3 regions of the Arthrobacter sp. E44 genome follow, and region 2 is predicted to be linked to each of the others. Evidence: predicted binding sites of a transcription regulator. Region 2 holds the regulator's gene; each other region holds the start of a gene.
What was found. Region 2 encodes HrcA, which represses chaperone genes, less so after heat shock. Its sites were predicted from a motif close to TTNGCACTCGNNNNNNNCGAGTGCNAA; they were not measured.
Positions count from the first base shown of each region.

Region 1: groES (co-chaperone GroES) is a predicted target of HrcA. The motif match lies at 3,940-3,966, and genes of this name have one in related genera.
Region 3: ACETK3_RS00300 (FmdB family zinc ribbon protein) is a predicted target of HrcA. The motif match lies at 5,171-5,197, and genes of this name have one in related genera.

Region 1 is NZ_JBHDJA010000001.1:41,010-48,112, forward strand. It holds gene ACETK3_RS00185 (glycoside hydrolase family 3 protein) at 1-1,307, shown strand, start outside; gene ACETK3_RS00190 (shikimate 5-dehydrogenase) at 1,350-2,168, shown strand; gene ACETK3_RS00195 (class I SAM-dependent methyltransferase) at 2,196-3,434, opposite strand; gene ACETK3_RS00200 (hypothetical protein) at 3,489-3,869, shown strand; gene groES (co-chaperone GroES) at 4,123-4,416, shown strand; gene groL (chaperonin GroEL) at 4,495-6,105, shown strand; gene ACETK3_RS00215 (dihydrofolate reductase family protein) at 6,195-6,797, opposite strand; gene ACETK3_RS00220 (ATP-dependent DNA ligase) at 6,854-7,103, shown strand, end outside.
Region 2 is NZ_JBHDJA010000009.1:31,185-38,287, reverse strand. It holds gene lepA (translation elongation factor 4) at 1-346, shown strand, start outside; gene hemW (radical SAM family heme chaperone HemW) at 372-1,601, shown strand; gene ACETK3_RS09815 (DUF4870 domain-containing protein) at 1,716-2,126, opposite strand; gene ACETK3_RS09810 (DUF3097 domain-containing protein) at 2,203-3,051, opposite strand; gene hrcA (heat-inducible transcriptional repressor HrcA) at 3,225-4,238, shown strand; gene dnaJ (molecular chaperone DnaJ) at 4,325-5,452, shown strand; gene ACETK3_RS09795 (16S rRNA (uracil(1498)-N(3))-methyltransferase) at 5,455-6,234, shown strand; gene ACETK3_RS09790 (GerMN domain-containing protein) at 6,221-7,103, opposite strand, start outside.
Region 3 is NZ_JBHDJA010000001.1:68,261-75,363, forward strand. It holds gene ACETK3_RS00290 (DUF4011 domain-containing protein) at 1-3,884, shown strand, start outside; gene ACETK3_RS00295 (RcpC/CpaB family pilus assembly protein) at 3,987-4,715, opposite strand; gene ACETK3_RS00300 (FmdB family zinc ribbon protein) at 4,831-5,115, opposite strand; gene ACETK3_RS00305 (5-formyltetrahydrofolate cyclo-ligase) at 5,227-5,847, opposite strand; gene galU (UTP--glucose-1-phosphate uridylyltransferase GalU) at 5,951-6,856, shown strand; gene ACETK3_RS00315 (GNAT family N-acetyltransferase) at 6,861-7,103, shown strand, end outside.

The DNA of each region.
Region 1 (7,103 bases), on a different contig from region 2:
GCAACGTCGATGTGGCCGCCATGGGAGCCGTGAACCAGCGGCTGCTGCAGGCTGTTGCGGCCGACGGCCGGCGCTGGCCCGGGATCATCGGCGTGGACCAGGAAGGCGGTGCGGTGGCACGCCTCGGGGCCCCCCTCACCGAGTGGCCCACGCCCATGAGCTACGGCGCCGCCGGAAACCCGGACCTGACGCGCAAAGCCGGCAAAGGCCTCGCGGGTGAGCTGGCGCCGCTGGGCTTCGACCTGGACTTCGCCCCGGACACTGACGTGACCATCGGGCCCAGCGACCCCACCATCGGGTCCCGGTCCATGTCCGCCGATCCGGTGGCAGCGGCAACCCATGGGGTGGCCTTTTCTCAGGGCATGCTGGACGCCGGGGTGCTTCCCAGCGTCAAGCACTTTCCGGGGCACGGATCCGTGACTGCAGACTCGCACCTGAGCCTCCCCGTCCAGCCGGCCGGCATCGATGCGCTCAGGGCCCGGGACTGGAAGCCGTTCCAGGCCGCCGTCGCCGCGGGCCTTCCGATCGTCATGACCGGGCACATCGCCGTGCCTGCGCTGGAACCCGGCGTGCCGTCGTCGCTCTCGGGCCCAAGCTACAGCGCGCTAAGGGGGCTGGGCTTCAAGGGTGTGGCCGTCACTGACGCGCTGAACATGGGTGCGGTGGACAACCAGTACCCGGCCGGCGCTGCCGCGGTGAAGGCGCTCACCGCCGGTGCCGACCTGCTGCTGATGCCTGCCGACGTGGCACAGGCCCATGCCGCGATCGTCCAGGCGCTGGCCGCAGGCACGCTTCCCGCCGCCCGGCTGGATGAGGCAGCGCAGCGGGTGGCCACCATGATGATCTGGCATGCCCGGACCACGCCTGCTCCCGGAACGCCGGGTGCCGGTGCTCCGGCCGGAAGCGCTGCTCCCTTGTCTGCCCAGGTGTCCGCGTCCGCAGTCACGGTGGTGTCCGGCCCCTGCGCCGGACCATTGGTGCCCGGCTCGGTGCGCGTGGCCGGCGGCGGACCGGGGGACCGGGAGCGGTTCGAGGCCGCCGCTGCCCGGGCCGGCCTCGAAGTCGGGGCGGGACCCCTGGTCAACCTGATCGGCTTTGGCGGGAAACCGGCCGGCGGTGACATCGCCGTGGCCCTGGATGCCCCCTGGCCGCTGCAGGGCTCCAGCGCGCCGGTGAAGCTGGCACTCTATGGCCGTACCGACGCCGCTTTCGACGCACTGGCCGCCGTGCTGGCCGGAAAGGCGCCCGCCCCCGGGAAGCTGCCCGCCGCCGTCGGGCCCTTTCCTGCGGGAACCGGCTGCCCCTGACCGGAACACCACCCAGCGGGTGAACGCGGGTTTAATGGTCTGGTGCCCATTCTGAATAAAGACATGACCCTCTGCATCTCGCTCTCGGCCCGGCCCAGCAACAACGGGACCCGGTTCCACAACCACCTGTACGGACAGTTGGACCTGAACTGGATCTACAAGGCGTTCGCGCCCACCAACCTGGAGCAGGCCATCGCGGGCGTCCGCGGGCTGGGCATCCGCGGCTGCGCCATCTCCATGCCGTACAAGGAAGACGTCATAGCGCTCGTGGACGAGATGGATCCCTCCGCCAAGGCCATCGACTCCGTGAACACCATCGTGAACACGGACGGGCACCTCAAGGCGTACAACACCGACTACACCGCCATCGAGCAGCTGCTGGCCACCAATGCGGTGCCCACCGACTATTCCGTGCTGGTCCAGGGCGCGGGGGGCATGGCCAAGGCCACGGTCGCTGCCCTGCGGGACGCCGGCTTCAAGGACGTCACCGTCATCGCCCGGAACGAGGGCGCCGGGCGTGCGCTCGCTGACCAGTACGGCTTCCAGTGGCGTGCAGCGCTCGACGGCGGGACGGCCGACCTGATCATCAACGTCACCCCCATCGGCATGGCGGGAGGGGCGGAAGCGGACAGCCTGGCTTTTCCTGCCGAAGCCATCGAGGCCGCCCGCGTGGTGTTCGACGTGGTGGCGCTGCCTGCCGAAACGCCGCTGATCCGCGCTGCCAGGGCAGCCGGCAAGCCAGTCATTACCGGGGCGGAGGTGGCCACCATCCAGGCGCTGGAGCAGTTCGTCCTGTACACGGGGGTGCGGCCGACGGCAGAGCAGGTGCGGGCCGCCGAGGAGTTCATGCGCGCCCAGTAGCTGCGCGAGGGGCTCCCGGCCTGGCAGTCAGACGGGCTCCACCACGATGGCCACCCGGTCCTCGCCGATGCGGGTCAGGACCAGGGTGGCCGTTTTGCCGCCCTTTTTGGTGTTTTTCCCGCCCGGCAGCAGCTGCTTCCGCAGCTCTTCCGGGGTCACCGCGGTGCCGCGCTTCTTGATGTCCAGCACGGTGACGCCCTCCTGCTTCACCCAGGCCTTCAAGGCCTTGACGTTGTAAGGCATGACCTGGAGGACTTTGTAGGCCTTGGCAAACGGGGTGTCCAGGAGCTCCGGGGCGCAGATGTAGGCAATGTGCTCATCCACCAAATGCCCGCCGAGTTCCAGCGCCACGTCCGCCACCAAACCGGCGCGGATCACGGCACCGTCGGGCTCGTACAGATACCCCTCCACCGGTCCCACCGGCGCCGTCGGGCCTGCGCCGAAGTCCTCGCCGCTGGTCAGTTCGGCCGGCCCCTGGGAACCCAGGACCAGGGCAGCGCGGCGGACGCCGGGCCTGCGTACGGCGTTGAACCACAAGGTCACCTCGGTGACGTCCCCGCCCACCGACACCCACTGCGCCTCGCACCCGGCGGGCACGGATTCGTGCGGCATGCCCGGGCCCATCTTCACGCCCACGGCCTTCCCCCCGGCGGCCAGCGACTCCACGAAGGACAACGGCGGTGAGAACGCCTCGGGGTCCCAAATCCGTTTGGTGCCCGAGGTGGAGGTGACCCGGCGCGCCGGATCCAGCCAGACGCCGTCGATCCCTTCCAGCGGGACCGCCTCCGCGTCGGCGTGGACCACCGTGGCGTTGGGAAACGGGATGAGGTTCACCGTTGCGCAGGCCGCGGTGGTTTCATCCATTTCCACCGCGGTGACGTTGATGTCCAGGGAGGCCAGGGCCAGTGAGTCGGCGCCGAGGCCGCAGCCGAGGTCTGCCACGTGGCTGATCCCGGCAGCCGCGAAACGCCGCGCATGGTGGGCTGCGACGTTCAGGCGCGTGGCCTGCTCCAGTCCGGCCTGGGTGAAGAGCATCTGGCGGGCAAACTCGCCGAATTTCGCCGCTGCCCGGGTGCGCAGCCGCGACTGCGTGAGCACGGCGGACACGAGTCCGGGGGAGTGCCCGGCCTTCCGGAGGGCCGAATTGAGCTCGAACGAATCCTCGTCCCGGTAGGGGCCCAGCGATGCCAGCAACTCCCAGCCTTCGGGGGTCAGCAGTGGTGCGATCTGGTCCTGTGCGATCTGGTCCTGGGGAGCGTGAGCCATGGGTTCCAGCCTAGTGGAGGAGCGCGTGGCCGGGATGCGGATACTGTTGAAACCATGGATGAGAGCGCAGCCCCCGGGGAGACCGCGGACCACGGGCCCAGGCACACCGGACCCGCCAGGTTTGCCCGTCCCGTCCTGATCGCCGCTGCCGTGGTGGCCGTGGTCTGTATCGCCCTGCTGGTGATCATCTTCCTGCTGGACACCTTCAACGCCACCGTCTATTCCGTGGGCGGCAACGACATCCAGGACAACACTCAGGAGGCCAAGGACATCCGCGGGCTGTACGACGGCGCCCGGGCAGGAAGCATCGTTTTCCTCGTCATTGCGCTGCTCGCCGCAGCGGTGTCCGGGTGGGTCCTCTACCGCGGACGGAAGCAGGGCGGCGGCGATTCCGACGGCGGCGAGGACGTGGACTTTGACGACCTCGGCCGGTAGGTGGGCTGCGGCTTCCACCCCGCCGCCCGGCGTCGTCCGATCCCAGAAGGCGTACGCCCATGACGAAACGTTGGCACTCACCTTGACCGAGTGCTAACTCACACATAGAGTCTTCATTAGCACTCTCCCTAGGCGGGTGCTAACACATGAAGAGCTGCCAGCCAGGCTGCTGCCGGCACCGCGACGACGGTTTGCCAGCTACGGCGGAAAGCTTTCCAGTCCACGAATTTGCTGACGAAAAGGAGAGGTCCGAGTGTCGGTCTCTATTAAGCCTCTTGAGGATCGTATTGTTGTCCGCCCGCTCGAAGCCGAGCAGACCACGGCTTCCGGCCTGGTCATCCCGGACTCCGCACAGGAGAAGCCGCAGGAAGGCGAAGTTGTCGCAGTAGGCCCCGGCCGCTTCGAAGACGGCAACCGCGTCCCCGTTGACGTAGCAGTTGGCGACGTCGTCATCTACTCCAAGTACGGCGGAACCGAAGTCAAGACCGGCGGCACCGAGTACCTTGTGCTCTCCGCCCGCGACGTCCTGGCGATCGTCGTAAAGTAACTCTTCCGGATCCCCGTGCCGCCGGCCATGCTCATGCTGGCCGGCAGTGCGGGGTTCTGTCTTTGAAAGGACAAAACCATGGCAAAGCAGCTTGCGTTTAATGACGCTGCCCGCCGGTCCCTTGAGGCCGGCATCGATAAGCTCGCGAACACCGTCAAGGTGACGCTCGGCCCCCGCGGCCGCAACGTCGTCCTGGACAAGAAGTGGGGCGCCCCCACCATCACGAACGACGGCGTCACCATCGCCCGCGAAGTGGAACTGGACGATCCCTACGAGAACCTTGGCGCCCAGCTGGCCAAGGAAGTAGCTACCAAGACCAACGACGTTGCCGGCGACGGCACCACCACCGCAACGGTCCTGGCCCAGGCCCTGGTCAAGGAAGGTCTGCGCAACGTTGCAGCCGGCGCTGCCCCCGGCCAGATCAAGCGCGGTATCGAAGTTGCGGTTGAAGCCGTGGCTGCCCGCCTGCTCGAGAACGCCCGCCCGGTTGAAGGCACCCAGGTGGCAAACGTTGCCGCCATCTCCGCCCAGAGCGACGAAATCGGCGAGCTCCTCGCCGAGGCCTTCGGCAAGGTGGGCAAGGATGGCGTCATCACCATCGAAGAGTCGTCCACCACCCAGACGGAACTGGTCCTCACCGAGGGCATGCAGTTCGACAAGGGTTACCTGTCCCCGTACTTCGTCACCGACGCGGAGCGCCAGGAAGCTGTCCTCGAGGACGCCCTCATCCTGATCAACCAGGGCAAGATCTCCTCCATCCAGGAGTTCCTGCCGCTGCTCGAAAAGGCGCTGCAGGCCTCCAAGCCGCTGTTCATCATTGCCGAGGACGTTGAGGGCGAGGCCCTGTCCACGCTGATCGTCAACCGCATCCGCGGCACCCTGAACGTCGTTGCCGTCAAGGCACCGGGCTTCGGTGACCGCCGCAAGGCCATGCTGCAGGACATCGCCACCCTCACCGGTGCGCAGGTTGTCTCCCCGGAACTGGGCCTGAGCCTGGACTCCGTTGGCCTGGAGGTGCTGGGTACTGCCCGCCGCATCACCGTCACCAAGGACAACACCACCATCGTGGACGGCGCCGGTTCGGCTGAGGACGTGTCAGCACGCGTTGCCCAGCTGCGCGCCGAGCTGACCCGCACCGACTCCGACTGGGACCGCGAAAAGCTCCAGGAGCGCCTGGCCAAGCTGGCCGGCGGCATCGGCGTCATCAAGGTCGGTGCTGCCACCGAGGTTGAGCTGAAGGAAAAGAAGCACCGCATCGAGGACGCCGTGTCCTCCACCCGCGCTGCCCTCGAAGAAGGCATCGTGGCAGGCGGCGGTTCCGCCCTGGTCCACGCCCTCAAGGCACTGGATGAGGACGCTTCGGTCAAGGCCCTCGAAGGCGACGCCGCAGCAGCTGTCGGCATCGTCCGCCGGGCACTGGTTCAGCCGCTGCGCTGGATCGCCCAGAACGCCGGCTTCGACGGCTACGTGGTGGCCGCCAAGGTTGCCGACGCCGAGGTCAACAACGGCTTCAACGCCAAGTCCGGCGAGTACGAGGACCTGATCGGCGCGGGCGTCATCGACCCCGTCAAGGTCACCCGTGCAGCCCTCCGCAACGCGGCCTCCATCGCCGCCCTGGTTCTCACCACCGAGACCTTGGTCGTGGAGAAGCCGGCCGAAGAGGACGAGCACGCAGGCCACAGCCACTAGCGGCTGCACCCTCGCGGCTTTCCGCTCGAAAAAGGCTGGTCCGGCATCTGCCGGACCAGCCTTTTTCATGTCCCCTGAACGAGGCCCCCTTAACCCGCCGCCATGTCCTGCGTCTCTACGCCGCCTACAGGCTCATAGACCAAAGACACAGCGCCTTTGGGGAAGCTGCGCGCCGGCTCAGCCAGGCTGAAAGTGGTGGGTACGGCGCCGTCGTCGAAGAGGCGCTTGCCTTGTCCGAGCGCGATGGGATAAAGCCACAGGTGCAGGCGGTCCAGCACGCCTGCCGACAGGAGGGACCGGATGAGGAACCCGCTGCCGAACATGTGCACCTGCCCGTAGTCCTCCCGGAGCCTGCCGGCCGCGGCGGCATCCGGCAGCACCGTGGTCCCTGCCCACGCGGGATCGCGCAGGGAGCCGGACACGACGAACTTGGGCACCCGGTTAAGTGCGTCCGCAATGTCGCCGGACTGGTGGGGCCAGTACGACGAAAAGATGTCATAGGTTGCCCGCCCCAGGAGCAAGGCGTCCATGCGTCCGATCTCGGCAGCGATGGCGGCGCCCGCTTCGTCGTCGGACACCGGCGCCTGCCAGCCGCCGAATTCGAAGCCGCCTTCGCTGTCTTCCTCGCGGCCGCCGGGCGCCTGGTATACGCCATCGAGGGTGATGAACAGGTTCGCGACAATGATCCCCACGCGCCCATTGTGGAGCAGCGCCGGGAGGCTGTCCAGAGCCGTGGCAGGATGGTCCCATGTTGCTCCTTGAGCTTGTGGAAACCAGCGCGTCCGTTGCGTCGACCCGCTCCCGGCTGGCGAAGGTGGACGCCTTGGCCGGCCTGCTGCGCCGCCTTGAGCCAGTGGAGATCCCGACGGCGGTGGGCCTGCTCAGTGCCAAACCGCGCCAGGGCCGCGTGGGCGTGGGATGGAGTGCGGTGGCAGCGGCAAAGGAGGATCCGGCCGACGAGCCGAGCCTGACGGTGGCCGACTTTGATGCGGCGCTGG
Region 2 (7,103 bases):
GCAGGTGGACGCCTTCAGTGCCATTACCCACCGGGACAAGGCATACGCCTACGGCGTGATGATGACCGGCAAGCTCCGCGAACTCATCCCCCGGCAGCAGTTCGAGGTGCCCATCCAGGCGGCCATCGGTTCCAGGATCATCGCCCGTGAAAGCATCCGGGCCATCCGCAAGGACGTACTGGCGAAATGCTACGGCGGTGACATCTCACGTAAGCGCAAGCTGCTGGAAAAGCAAAAAGAAGGCAAGAAGCGCATGAAGATGGTGGGCACGGTGGAAGTGCCGCAGGAGGCCTTCATCGCCGCCCTCACCACGGACGAATCGAAGGACAAGGCAAAGAAGAAGTGACCACTGCGCAGTGGGGGACGCCCTGATGCCCAGCGTCCTTCCCCTCGGCGACCCGGCGCCGTCGGACGGTCTGCTGCCTGCACAGGCAGCGGACGGTGCGGCGGGCCGGGCTTTCGGCCTTTACGTCCACATTCCCTTTTGCGCCGTGCGCTGCGGATACTGCGACTTCAACACCTACACCGCCACGGAGCTCGGCGGCGGCGCATCCCAGGATGCATATGCCCAAACTGCGGTGTCAGAAGTGGCATTGGCGGCCAAGGTGCTGGCGGGCTCGGGCATGCCGGAGCGGAAGCTCAGCACGGTCTTTTTCGGCGGCGGCACGCCCACGCTGCTTCCCGCTGAAGACCTTGCGGCGATCCTGCGCGCTGCCATCGACCAGTGGGGCATCGAGGACGGCGCCGAGGTCACCACGGAAGCCAACCCGGACTCCGTCACCCCTGAATCCCTGGCCGTCCTCAAGGAAGCCGGCTTCACCCGCGTGTCCTTTGGCATGCAGTCCGCCGTTCCGCACGTCCTCAAGGTCCTTGACCGCACCCACACGCCGAGCCGGGTTCCGCAGGTGGTGCAGTGGGCAAGGGAAGCCGGCCTGGCTGTCAGCCTGGACCTGATTTACGGCACGCCGGGGGAGTCGCTGGCCGACTGGCGGCACTCACTGGAGACCGCCCTGTCGTACCAGCCGGACCACATCAGCGCCTACGCGCTGATCGTCGAGGAGGGTACCAAGCTGGCAGCCCAGATGCGGCGCGGTGAAGTCCCGGGAATCGACGACGACGACCACGCCGACAAGTACGAGCTCGCCGACCAGTTGATCACCGAAGCAGGGCTTGGCTGGTATGAGGTCAGCAATTGGGCGCGCACTCCGGGGCAGGCGTGCCGGCACAACCTCGCATACTGGCAGGGCGACGACTGGTGGGGGATCGGGCCGGGCGCCCACTCCCACATGGGCGGGGTCCGCTGGTGGAACGTCAAGCACCCGTCCGCCTATGCCAACCGGCTGTCGCAGGGGCTGTCGCCGGCTGCCGGCAGGGAGACCCTGGATCCGGAAACCAGGCACCTGGAAAAGGTGATGCTCGAGGCGCGCCTGCAGTCAGGACTTGAGGTGTCAACGCTCAGCGCTGCCGGGCGGCACGAGGTGGCCGGGCTGATCGCGGGCGGCCTGGTGGAGCCTGCTGCTGCTTTCCGCGGACGCCTGGTGCTGACCCTCAAGGGCAGGCTGCTGGCAGACGCAGTGGTCCGCCGCATCCTCCCTGACTAATCTCAGGGAGCCGCTGGGTGCGCCCCGCAGCTTGCGAGGGCAGGGAGCCGCTGGGTGGGCCCACGCCCGTAGGGTTCCCTGGCCGAGCTTGCGAGGCTAGGGAACGGGCGGGGACTATTTGATCCAGCGCAGGTTGTACTGGTAGCGGTGCGGCTGGCCACGGTTGACGTGGATACCTGCGGCTACGGAGAAGCAGGTGAGGGCCACCCAGATCAGTGTGGCGATGACCGCGAAGATGTTTCCCACATAGGGGATGAAGACCAGGATGTTGGCCAGCACCGCGGCGATGGTGGGCGGCAGGCTGAAGTTCAGCGCTTCCTTGGATTCCTGCGCGGTGAAGGGCCCGCGGTCGCGGAAGATCAGGTAGATCAGCAGCGAGGGGATGCACCCCAGGATCCCGCCGAAGTGCGCCAGCGTGGCCCACTGGCGGTCCTCGCTGGCCGTAAGCGGCAGGGCGTTGGCGGGTACGCCATGGTACTCGGAGCGGCCCTGGCCGTCCCTGTGATCACGTGCGTTTTCTGCCACAGTCTGTGTCCTTCTGAGGTGCAAGTTAGTGCTGACTACTACCAAGAATACTGGCTTTAGGGCCGGCGCCCGCCGCCTAGGGCACGGTAAGGAAATCGATGACTTCCTCAACCCGGCCCAGCAGGGACGCTTCGAGGTCCGCGTACGTGCGTACGGCGCCCAGTAATTTCTGCCATCCGAGGCCGATGTCTTCCTTCGTGCTGTGGGGCCAGCCGAACGCTTTGAGGATCCCGGTCTTCCAGTCCTGCCCGCGGGGGATGGCGGGCCATTTTTCGATGCCCAGGACTGAAGGCCGGATTGCCTGCCAGACGTCCACGTACGGGTGGCCGACGATCAGGACGTTGCCGGCCGCGCCGGGGGACGCCATGACGGCGTCGGCGATCCGGGATTCCTTGGAATCGGGAACCAGGTGGTCCACCAGTACGCCGAGGCGGCGGCCAGGGCCGGGCTTGAAGTCCGCCACGGCTGCGGCCAGGTCGTCGATGCCGTGGAGGGGCTCGACGACGATGCCCTCCACGCGCAGGTCGTCTCCCCAGACCTTTTCCACCAGTTCGGCGTCGTGCTTGCCTTCCACCCAGATCCGGCTTGCCTTTGCGACCTGGGCGCGTTGGCCTGGGACGCGCACTGAACCGGAGGCGGTCCGGCCGGCGGGAGGACCGGCGGCGGCCTTGGGCGCGGGCGGCATCAATCGGATGGGCTGGCCCTCGAGGAGGAAACCGAATCCGAGCTTGAAGGACCGGGACTTTCCGCGGCGGTCCTCCAATGCCACGAGGTGCATTCCGCCGGACTTCTCCACGCGGGTGACAGCGCCCACCCAGCCGGACTGTACTTCCTCAAGAACCATGCCCCGCTCCACAGGGACCTCGGGCAGCTCCACCCGCTTGGGAGCGGAAATGCCCCGGGGGCCCCAGTTCTGGTAATCCATGGAATCAATCCGCCTAGCGCTAGCTCCTCAACCCGGGAATTTCGCCCGGAGCGGTACCAATGCTAACAACGGGCCGAGGCATAATAGACTGTTAGCACTTAGGCATGTCGAGTGCTAACCCTTGGGCGGCACCGGACGGGGCGGGTGCCCCGGACCATGGATGGAGGTGGAGAGTGAGCGAGCCACGCAAACTGGAAGTACTGCGGGCGATCGTGGAGGATTACGTCCACTCCCGCGAGCCGGTTGGGTCCAAAGCCCTGGTGGAGCGGCATCATCTTGGCGTTTCCAGCGCCACCATCCGCAATGACATGGCCGCGCTGGAGGACGAGGGGCTGATCACGGCCCCCCATACCAGCGCCGGCCGGATCCCTACGGACAAGGGCTACCGGCTTTTTGTCGACCAGATCTCCGCCGTCAAGCCCCTGTCGGCTCCCGAACGCCGAGCCATCCAAACCCTCCTGGAGGGTGCGGACGACCTCGACGACGTGCTGGACCGCACCGTCCGGCTGCTGTCACAACTGACCAACCAGGTAGCCGTGGTCCAGTACCCGCACCTGAGCAGGGCACTTGTCCGCCACATCGAATTCGTGCTGCTGGCACCTCGGAAGGTCCTCGTGGTCCTCATCGCGAACAGCGGCAAGGTAGAGCAGCGCGTCATCGACGTCGGGCAGGACCTCGGAGACGAAGCGCTGGCGGAGCTGCGCACCCGTTTCCTTGCCGCCCTGGGGGGAACCCGGCTGAGCCACCTCGCCCAGGCACTTCCCGCCGTCGTGGCCGCTGCGCCCCAGCCGCAGCGCCAGGCAGCCCACGCGCTTGCCCTCGGCCTGGAGGCGCTGGCCCAGAACAGCAGGGAAGACCGCATGGTCATGGCCGGCACCGCCAACCTGGCCAGGTCGAACGTTGATTTCCCCCTGAGTATTGGTCCGGTGCTGGAGGCGCTCGAGGAACAGGTGGTGATGCTGCGGCTGTTGAGCGAAATGGCCCAGGACCACCGCGGCGTGGCCGTCAGCATCGGAAGGGAGAACCCCTATGACGGCCTTGCCGAGGCCTCCGTGGTGGCCACCGGCTATGGTCCGGACAGTGCAGCCAAGGTGGGAATCCTCGGACCCACCCGAATGGACTATCCCACCACCATGGCCGCCGTCAGGGCCGTAGCCCGCTACCTTTCCAGGATTTTGGGGCCCTGACTCCTGGCCGCCGGAGTCCGCTTCGGCTGTGGACAAGAGTCCTGGCGCCCGACTGAACGCAGTACAACAAGGAAGAGACACGAATTTTGAGCAGCCACTATGACGTCCTTGGAGTCTCACCCGAAGCTACGGGCGAAGAGATCAAAAAGGCCTACCGCAAGCTGGCCCGCACCCTTCACCCGGACGTTAACCCAGGTGCCGACGCTGCCGAGCGCTTCAAGGCGGTAACGCACGCCTACGAGGTCCTTTCCGACCCCCAGAAGCGCAGGATCTACGACACCACCGGCAACGAAAACGGCACGGACAACGGTTTCGGCGGCGCCGGTTACGCAGGCCAGGGGTTCGCGTTCCAGGACATCTTCGACACCTTCTTTGGCGCGGGCGGCACGTCTGGCCCGGCGTCCCGGGTCCGCCGTGGCCAGGACGCACTCATCAGTGTCCGGATCGACCTCCGCGACGCCGTCTTTGGAGTCAACAAGAAACTCGAGGTGGACACCGCAGTGGTCTGCCCCACCTGTGATGGATCCTGCTGCCGCCCGGGCACCCACCCGGAGCGCTGTGACATCTGCGGCGGCAGCGGCCAGGTCCAGCGGGCCGTCCGGTCCATCCTTGGCCAGGTCATGACGGCAGCTCCCTGCGGCACCTGCGAAGGCTTCGGTACGGTCATCAAGGACCCCTGCAACGAATGCAGCGGCCAGGGCCGCATCCGCAGCCGCCGGTCACTGACCATCAAGGTTCCTGCCGGCGTCGCCACCGGCACCCGCATCCAGCTTTCCGGGCAGGGCGAAGCCGGCCCGGCAGGTGGGCCCGCCGGCGACCTGTACGTGGAGATCCGCGTCAACAACGACCCCACGTACGTGCGCGAAGGCGATGACCTGCACGCCACCCTGCACATCCCCATGACCGCTGCGGCCCTGGGCACGGACGTCAGCCTGGAAACCTTCGACGGTACCCAGGAGATCGATGTCAAGCCGGGCACCCAGTCCGGCGAAATCATCACCCTGCGCGGCTTGGGCGTCACGCACCTGAGGGGCTATGGCCGCGGCGACCTGAAGGTCCATCTGCAGGTGGACACCCCCGCCAAGCTCGACTCCGCGCAGGAGGACCTGCTGCGCCAGCTTGCCAAGCTCCGCGGCGAGCAGATCACCGAAGGCAAGTTGGCTGCCAGCGGCGGCATGTTCGCCAAGCTCCGGGACCGGTTCGGGAACCTGTAGCGGTGAGCAACCCGGTCTTTTTCACCTCCACCGGTTCGCTGGACGCCATGACGCCGGGCCGCATCTTTGTCCTCGAAGGGGCGGAGGCGCGCCATGCCGTCACCGTAAAGCGGCTGGCGCCGGGCGAGGCCGTGGACATTGTCGACGGCGCCGGCACCCGCATGACCGGAAGAGTCGTCTCGGCTGCACCCTCGGGCCTCGAGGTGGAGTGCGGCAGCCTGGCGGTGGAAGACAGGCCGGACGTGCGGCTGGTGCTGGTCCAGGCCCTGGCCAAGGGTGATCGCGACGAACTGGCCATTGAGACGGCCACCGAGCTGGGCGTCGACGCGGTGGTTCCCTGGCAGTCCGAACGGTCCATCGTCCGCTGGAAGGGCGACCGGGCAGCGCGGGCGCACGCCAAGTGGGAGTCAACCGTGGCGGCGGCCGCCAAGCAGGCACGGCGTGCCTGGATCCCGGAAGTGCGGGCCGCCGTCGACACCACAGGGCTCGCCACCGCGGTGAAAGCCGCGGACCTGGCGGTCATCCTGCATGAAGACGCCGTACGGCCGCTGCGTACCGTCCTTGAAGCGTGGCAGGGGAGTGCAGGCACCGGCTCCCGTGAAATCCTGCTGATCGTCGGCCCGGAGGGCGGAATCAGCCCGCGGGAAGTAACCAAACTCTGCGACAAAGGGGCTGTGACAGCCCTGTTGGGGCACCATGTCCTGCGGTCCTCCACAGCCGGGCCTGCCGCCGTCGTGCTTGCCAGCGACATTCTTGGCCGGTGGACCGTTACCGGACCTTGAAGGTCCTGGTGTCCTCGTTCTTGTCCGGCTCCCCGCCGGAGCCGGCCTGCGCCACCCGGAGTTCGTAGTCGCCTGGCGGCAGGTTCAGGGCCAGCGTGAAGACGCCCGCCTGTCCCTGCTCCGTGCCGGCCGTGGTCTCCCCGTTCAGGAAGGGCGCTTTGCTGCCCCCGTCCCCGGCCCGAAGGAGCTGCCAGTGGAGCTTCGCGCCAGGTGACGTGCTGCGCCCTGTGACTTTTACGCTGCCGCCCGGCACCTCGGCGTTTTCCTGGGGGTCGATAATCCATACCGGCGCCACCAGGCCTGCCGCGCGCGTCATGAGCGCGCCCAGCTGGATCTTTCCGAACGCCACGTAGTCCGTGTGGCCGTCCACGAGGATCCGGACCCGGACTTGCTGGCCGGTGTCGATCAGGCCCGAACTGGCGGCCGCCGCGGTGGCCGTGTAAATCAACTGCTGGATGGCCCGTGCCGCCATGTCTGCATCGAGGTTGCTGTTAAAGGCGTCGGCCGAGACGTCGACGGTGATGACATCCTTGCCGGAAATGGACGTGGCCAGCTTGTCCGGGTTCTGCCAGGGCGTGAAGAAATCAGGGTCAAGGGGCTTTTCCGACATCATGGCGCGCAGTGCCCGGGTCACCGGGTTGTCCTGCTCCGGGACGTCCCGGAATTCGCGGTAAAGGAAGATGTTCCCCCCGCTGCGGCCAATCCAGTACACCGGGGCCTTGTTGGAGGACTGCGTGGTTTCCAGCGGGGCGCTGGTGGCCGGGCCGTCCGGCATAGTGCCCCCGGAGGCGGGGACCGATGCGCTGGTGCCTGTAGGTGAAGGCCCGCCCTCGGCCGTGCAGCCTGCCAGGGCCGGCACAAGCACCAAA
Region 3 (7,103 bases), on a different contig from region 2:
CGGCAAGGGCTTCACGCAACATCCGGTCCAAGATCTTTGAGCTCGCCAATGACCGCGGTATCGATGCCGGGTACCTGTCCGCAGGCACCGTGGTGTGGACATCCGCCGTCGGGGGCAAACCCCAGCGTGTGTCCGCCCCCGTGATGCTGACCGCCATCTCCCTTACGGTTCGGCCAGGGGAGGACGACTTTGAACTGCAGCTCACCGAGCAGGCACAGATCAACCCGGCATTGGTGCGGCACCTGAAGAACATCCACGGCATCGTCTTCGACGTCAACGCCGTGACGCGCCTGGCCTACAGCACCGCCCGGTTCGACCCCCAGCCCGTCCTGGACCGGCTGGCCACCCTGATCCGGCCCATCCACGGGGCGGAAACCCAGCACAACCTGCTCGTTTCCACCTTCGCCGACCTCTCCGGCAACCTGGACGACCCCTGGATCAACGACACACACCCCATCGTGTCCGCACTGGCCACCGCCGCCGGCGGCGAGATGGTGGACATTGAAGAACCGGACCCGTCCCGCTTCCCGCAGCTGGACAACCGGCACCCCAAGGACGAACTGCTCCTGCTGGACGCGGACACGGACCAGCAGTACGTAATCGATGCAGCCCGCGCCGGGGACTCCCTGGTGGTCACCAGCCCGCCCGGCACCGGCCAGACCCAGACCGCGATCAACACCATCGGTGCCCTGGTGGATGCCGGAAAGACCGTGCTGGTGGTGGGCGACCGGCGCGCCAGCCTCAATGAGGTGTCCGGACACCTGGAGTCGCTGGGACTGGAGTCCATCCTGTTCCAGCTCACCGGGAATGTCACCGCCCAACAGCTGAAGGGCCAGTTGGTCCGGGCGATCGTCCGCAACGAGAAGTCGCTGGAACCGCAGCTCGGGAACCTGCACAACACCCTCACCGAGCACCGGCATGCGCTGATGGACCACGTGGCATCGCTGCACAACGTCCGCGACCGGTGGGGCTGCTCGCCGTACCAGGCCATGCAGTCCCTCGCCGAACTCACGTCCATCCACCCGGCACCGGCCACCACCGTCCGGCTTAAGCGCAGCGTCCTGGACAGCATCCGGGACCGCGATGAACTGGCCGGCCGGCTTCGCCGTGCTGCCGAACTGGGCAGCTTCAGCAAGGCGGCCACCACCAGCCCCTGGCACGGCGCAAGGCTGCTGACCCGCAAGGAAACCGAGGAAGCCCAGGACCTGGTCCGGTCCGTGGCCAAGAGCCTTCCCATCCTCCGCGACCGGATGGACGCAGTTGCCGAGCACGCCGAAATCCGCTTGGGCGAATCCTTTGCCGAGTGGGGCGAGCAGCTGGAACTGCTGGTTGCCGTCCGCGGCAGCCTGGACAAGTTCACCCCGGACATCTTCGACCGCCCGGTGACGGACCTGATCTCCGCCACTGCACCGTCCTCGTGGCGGCGTGAGCGCGGCATCGAGCTGACGGCCATGCAGCGCTCCAGGCTGCGCCGGGTGGCCAAGGAATATGTGCGTCCGGGCGTCCACATCGCGGACCTGCACTCGTCCCTGCTGCTGGTGCAGGAACAGCGGGCCCTGTGGGCGGGATACGCCACAACGCAGCGGCACCCTGCCGTTCCATCGGGCTTGGCCGAAATGAACGCCATGTACCGCTCCCTGGACAAGGAGTTGGCGCAGCTGGGCGAGGCGCTGCGGCATACGGAAGACGGTGGGTCGCTGACCGGCGTTCCCTACCCGCAGCTGATGGAACGCCTGGAGCGCCTGGTGGCGGACACCGATACGCTCAAGACCCTGCCCGAACGCACACTCCTCATCGAGAACATGCGCGAACACGGCCTGGGTGAACTCCTTGCCGACCTTGCTGAACGGGAAGTACCCGAAGGATCGGTCGCGGCCGAATTGGAACTGGCCTGGTGGCAGTCCGCGCTCGAGGCAATGATCAGCGGTGACGACTACCTGGCCATGTCCGACGGCGACGCACTGCGCCGGCTCGAAGCAGAGTACCGCCTCGCAGACAATGCGCACATTGCCAGCGGCGCAGCCCGGCTGCGGTGGGCCCTGGCGGAGCGGTGGCGCACCGCTATTGCCGCCCAGCCGCGGCAGGCCGGCCTCCTGCGCAGCCTGCTGAAGGACGGGCGGGTCTCCCTGCCCGCCCTGACCGCACAGGCGCCTGACCTGATCGGGACGCTGGTTCCCGTCTGGTCTGTCAGTCCCTACCTCATGACGGGCCTGCTGCCAGCGGAACAGCACTTCGACGCGGTGGTGATCCTCGATGCTGAGGCCACCTCCCTGCAGGCCGTCCTGCCCTCGATTGCCCGTGCACGGCAGGTCATTGCCTTCGGTGATTCCCGCATTGCCACGCCGCGGACCTTCACCGTGGGAGTGGAGCGGCTGGCGCCCGGCGAGTCGGCGCACCATCGTGTGGAAAGCGCCTTTACCGCGCTCTCCGCCGTCCTGCCGGTATGGCGGCTCAATGTGGTGTACCGCGCGGTGGACGAAGACTTGGTCCTCCAGCTGAGTAAGAGCTTTTACGACGGCGGCCTGCGCCGGCTGCCGGAAGGGCAGTCCGCCACGGGGCTGGACCGGTCCCTGCTGGTTGAGTACCTGCCGGACGGCACCGGCCTGCCCAGTGCCGACCACGAGGGTGTGGAATCCGTCGTCGCGGAGGTCAACCGCGTTGTGGAACTGGTCTTCGAGCACGCCAGGATGCGCCCCCGAACGTCCCTCGCCGTCGTAACCGCCAGCCTCCGGCACGCGGCCCGGATTGGCGAGTCCATCAGGCTCCAGCTGTCCAACCAGCCCGGCCTCGCCGGATTCTTTGGGGCCGGCCCAGAGTCCTTCCGGGTGGTTGACCTGGAACGCGCCCAAGGCCTGGTGCGTGACCACGTCATCTTCTCGCCGGGATTCGGGCGGACCCCCCACGGCCGTGCACTCCACAACTTCGGGCCGCTGTCCGCCGAGGGCGGCCGGGAAAAGTTTGCCCTGGCGATGACCCGGGCACGGCGTTCCCTGCACGTGCTGACCTGCTTCCGGCCGGAAGACCTGGACCACACCCGCCTCACCCACGGGGCGGTGGACCTTTACACGCTGCTGAACCGGGAAATCTCCGGCAACACGGACCTGGGCACTCCGGCGTCCCGTGCCGCTGCCAGCGAACAGGCACTCGGAGCGGATCCCCTGGTAGCGGATCTGGGGGACAGGCTGCGCGCCCGCGGCGCCCGGGTGTGGCACCAGTACGACGGCGCCATCGACGTTGTCGCCGCGGCCGACCCCCTGAACACCATGGGCCAGGACGACCTGGACCTGCCCCGGCCTGTGGCCATCGAATCCGACGGCACCAACCAGTACCGCGCCATGAGCGTGCGTGAACGCAGCCGGCTGCGCCCGGAACTGCTGGAACGCCTGGGCTGGCGCTACATGCCGCTGTGGACCATCGAAGTCTTCACCGACCCCTCGACCTGCGCCGACCGCATAGCGGGGTACCTGGGACTTGAGAACATCGTGCTCCCTGGTAGGACCACGACCTCTACGGGCTTCCTTGACGACGATGTCCACCAGGCGCTCAATGGAATCGATACCGCATCATCGGCGGCTTCCGTGGGCAAAGAAGATTTGAGCAGAGAAGAATTGGGCAAGGAAGACAGGGCCGGGAAAGCCGGTCCCGAGGAAGACATGCACTACGACGAAAACAAGAACGGAAACCCTGAACCTGGCACTGACGCTGCTGCGTCGGGGGCGCCTGCGGCACCCGGCCCGAATGCCCCTGCGGCGCGGGCGGCACAGGGCGGCAGCGAGGAAATCCTTCCGAGCAAGGCCGCAGAGGACGATGCGCGCAGCTGGGGAGACCGGGAGGACGACCACGACACGTGGTTGAAGGAACAGAAACCACCGCACTGGGGCTGACCGCGCAGGGCTGACCAGGGTGTCCAGTTTGGACTGCGGGTCCGGGTTGGACTGCGTGTCTGGTTTGGATGGAGCGCCCGCTTCGGCCTTGCATGGCTGATGTCACGGCGGCCCGACAAGGACGAAGAACAGCCGGCCCTGGGTTGAGGCTCCGGCCAGACGGGACGATTGTTCTGCGTTGGCCGCCACCACGATCAGTCCATCCGTCTCCGTGGTGCCCAGCCATTGCCCGCCCTGGCCGCCGTTGTTCGACGTCCACAGGACGGGGACGGCAGATGCCAGGACCTGGGAGGGACCCTGCTGGTCAAACCCGTTGGCTGATGTCAGCACCACATTGACCAGTTGGCCGGGGGAGACCAGCTGTGTGGACGAAGGGTCCGCCATGCGCAGGGGAACAGCCGCTGAACCGGGCGGAGTGCCAGCCAGCAGTCCGGGACCCAGCAGTTGGGCGTCCGTGAGGAGCTGGCCCTTGCGCATGGGCGCGGCCAGCTGCTTGCCCGTTGCGGCGGCGTCATCCTGCAGGAAGCCGTCCGCCACCATTCCCGGCGGCACCTGGACGTGAGCCAAATCTGCTGTGGTGACGGCGCTTCCGGCGGGAAGATCCCGGGCGGCGGCCAGCGCCCTGACAGTGGAGAGCGGGGCAGGAGTGAGCTGCTGGACCGCAAGGGCTGCAGCTGCGCATAACAACAACGCCGCAGCGAGCCTGCGGTTGCGGTTCACCCAGCTGGCAAACCGTGCCCCCGGGGAACGCTCTTTGCCGCGGCGTGCGATGTTTCGGGGGCTGGCGGGACGCCGGTAGTGGTCGCGGCGACGGCGGGGAAGTCTGGGCATGCGCCCACGCTAGTTGCGGCAACCGCACCTGGGCAGCCAGAACGAACGCTATGTGGACAAAGGCGGCCGGCGCTGGAATGCGCCGACCGCCGTCGAACTTAAGGCTTATGCCTGTCTAGCTGGCTGCCGCAGCCGCAGCCGGAGCCGAAGCGGCGGGGGCGGCAGCGGGCGCAGCCGGAGCCGGAGCCGCGGCAGGCGCGGGGGAGACGGAGCTGCCCTTGGAATCGCGCGAGTCGGTGCGGTAGAAACCGGAGCCCTTGAAGACGACACCCACGCTGTTGAACTTCTTCCGCAACGTGCCCTGGCATTCGGGGCAGGACGTCAGGCTGCTGTCCGAAAACGACTGGACAATGTCGAAGGCGTGGCCGCAATCCTTGCAGGCGTAAGCATATGTTGGCACTGGTGCTCCTCCTCTTGGGCAAACGAAAGGTCCCGTGCTGCCACTTGGTAAACCATTAGCAGTCGCAGGGCCTGAGTGCTAATTCTATCACTGCCCCTGGACGGGCCGGGGTCAGGCGCCGCCTGTGAGCGGCTGGTACCCGGACGGCGCAAGGACCGCCGGGACCGGCCGGTCGAACTCCTCTGCAGGAATCCGCCCCGCAGGCAGCAATTCATCGTCGTAGATAACAGCGGCCAGGGGAATTTCCTTCCCGGCTGTCGCAAGGTGTCCCAGGAACTTGTCGTAGTACCCGCCGCCCTGGCCGATCCTGTTACCGGCACGATCCACCGCGGTGGCCGGAATGAAAAGCACTGCCGCTGCGCCTGCCGTCTCCGGCCCGTGCCGGGGTCCGGCGGGCTCAAGGATGGGTGCATATTTGCTGCGTTCAAAGCTGGTTTCCGGCGTCCAGAACACCCAGCTCAACTCCCTGCCGGGTTCACACACCGGAAGCAGCACTCTGTGTCCGCTGCTGTGCAAAGCATTCACGAGCGGCAGGGTGGGCGGTTCTTGTCCCACGCCGAGGTACACGCACGCTATGCCGGGCTGGCCGCCGGTAACCGTCCCGGCCCAGGCTTCGCCGTGCACAGCCAAGGCGTTGCCTGCCGCTTCCAGTTGCGCCGGGGTTAGCCCCGCGCGCCGGCGTCGGTGGGCGGCCCGGATATCGTCCTTGACCGCGTTCGTTTCCTGCAGCATGGTGTCCTTCCTGCGTTGCCGGCACTCAGCGGCTTCTGGCCGGATGCCAGCCTGCCGCGCCGGTGGTTACTGAAATGCTTGACGCTGACGTTAGATTAGTCCGGTGAGCACCAGTAACCCCAGAGTCCGCAAAGCCGTCATTCCCGCCGCGGGCCTGGGCACCAGGTTCCTGCCCGCCACGAAGGCGATGCCCAAGGAAATGCTTCCCGTCGTGGATAAGCCTGCCATCCAGTATGTGGTGGAGGAAGCCGTGCACGTGGGCCTCAACGACGTGCTGATGATTACCGGCCGCAACAAGCGCGCCCTGGAAGACCACTTCGACCGGGTGCCCTCCCTCGAATCGACGCTGGAGGACAAGGGCGACACGGAAAAGCTTGCGTCCATCCAGGCGGCCAGCCAACTGGGCGACATCCACTACGTCCGGCAGGGCGACCCCCACGGACTGGGGCATGCGGTGCTCCGGGCAAAGCAGCACGTGGGCAACGAAGCCTTCGCCGTCCTGCTGGGGGATGACCTGATTGATGCCCGCGACGAACTGCTCAGCACCATGATCGACGTGCAGGCGAAAACGGGCGGGTCCGTCGTCGCGCTCATCGAGGTGGAGCCGTCGCAGATCAGTGCTTACGGCTGCGCCGACATCCAGGAGATTGACGGAGAAGACTACGTCCGCGTCAACCGGCTGGTGGAGAAGCCCACGCCCGAGGAAGCTCCGTCGAACCTTGCGCTGATTGGGCGCTATGTCCTGCACCCGGCCGTGTTCGAAGTCCTCGAGCACACCGAGCCGGGGAGGGGTGGAGAAATCCAGCTGACGGACGCCCTCCAGGAGCTTGCCACCGGTGATGCCGAGGGGCATGGTGTCTACGGAGTGGTGTTCCGCGGCCGCCGCTACGACACCGGAGACAAGCTGAGCTACCTCAAGGCCTGCGTCCAGTTGGCCGTCGACAGCGAAGACCTGGGCCCGGGCCTGCGGGAATGGCTGCCCGGCTTCGCCGCCGACCTTTCCCGGTAACCCAATGCACACAGGTCCTATTTGGCCAGTCACCCTCGAGTCGGGCGACCTGGTCCTGCGGCCCATCCGGTACCGCGACAAGAAAGAGTGGACCGAGGTACGGTCGCGCAACAGTGAATGGCTGGCGCCGTGGGAGGCATCCAACCCGGACCCGGCGGGCGGCCTCCCTGACTACCGGCACATGGTCCGCTCGCTCAATATGCAGGCTGCCCAGGCCACTGCTCTGCCTTTCCTCATCACCGAGTGG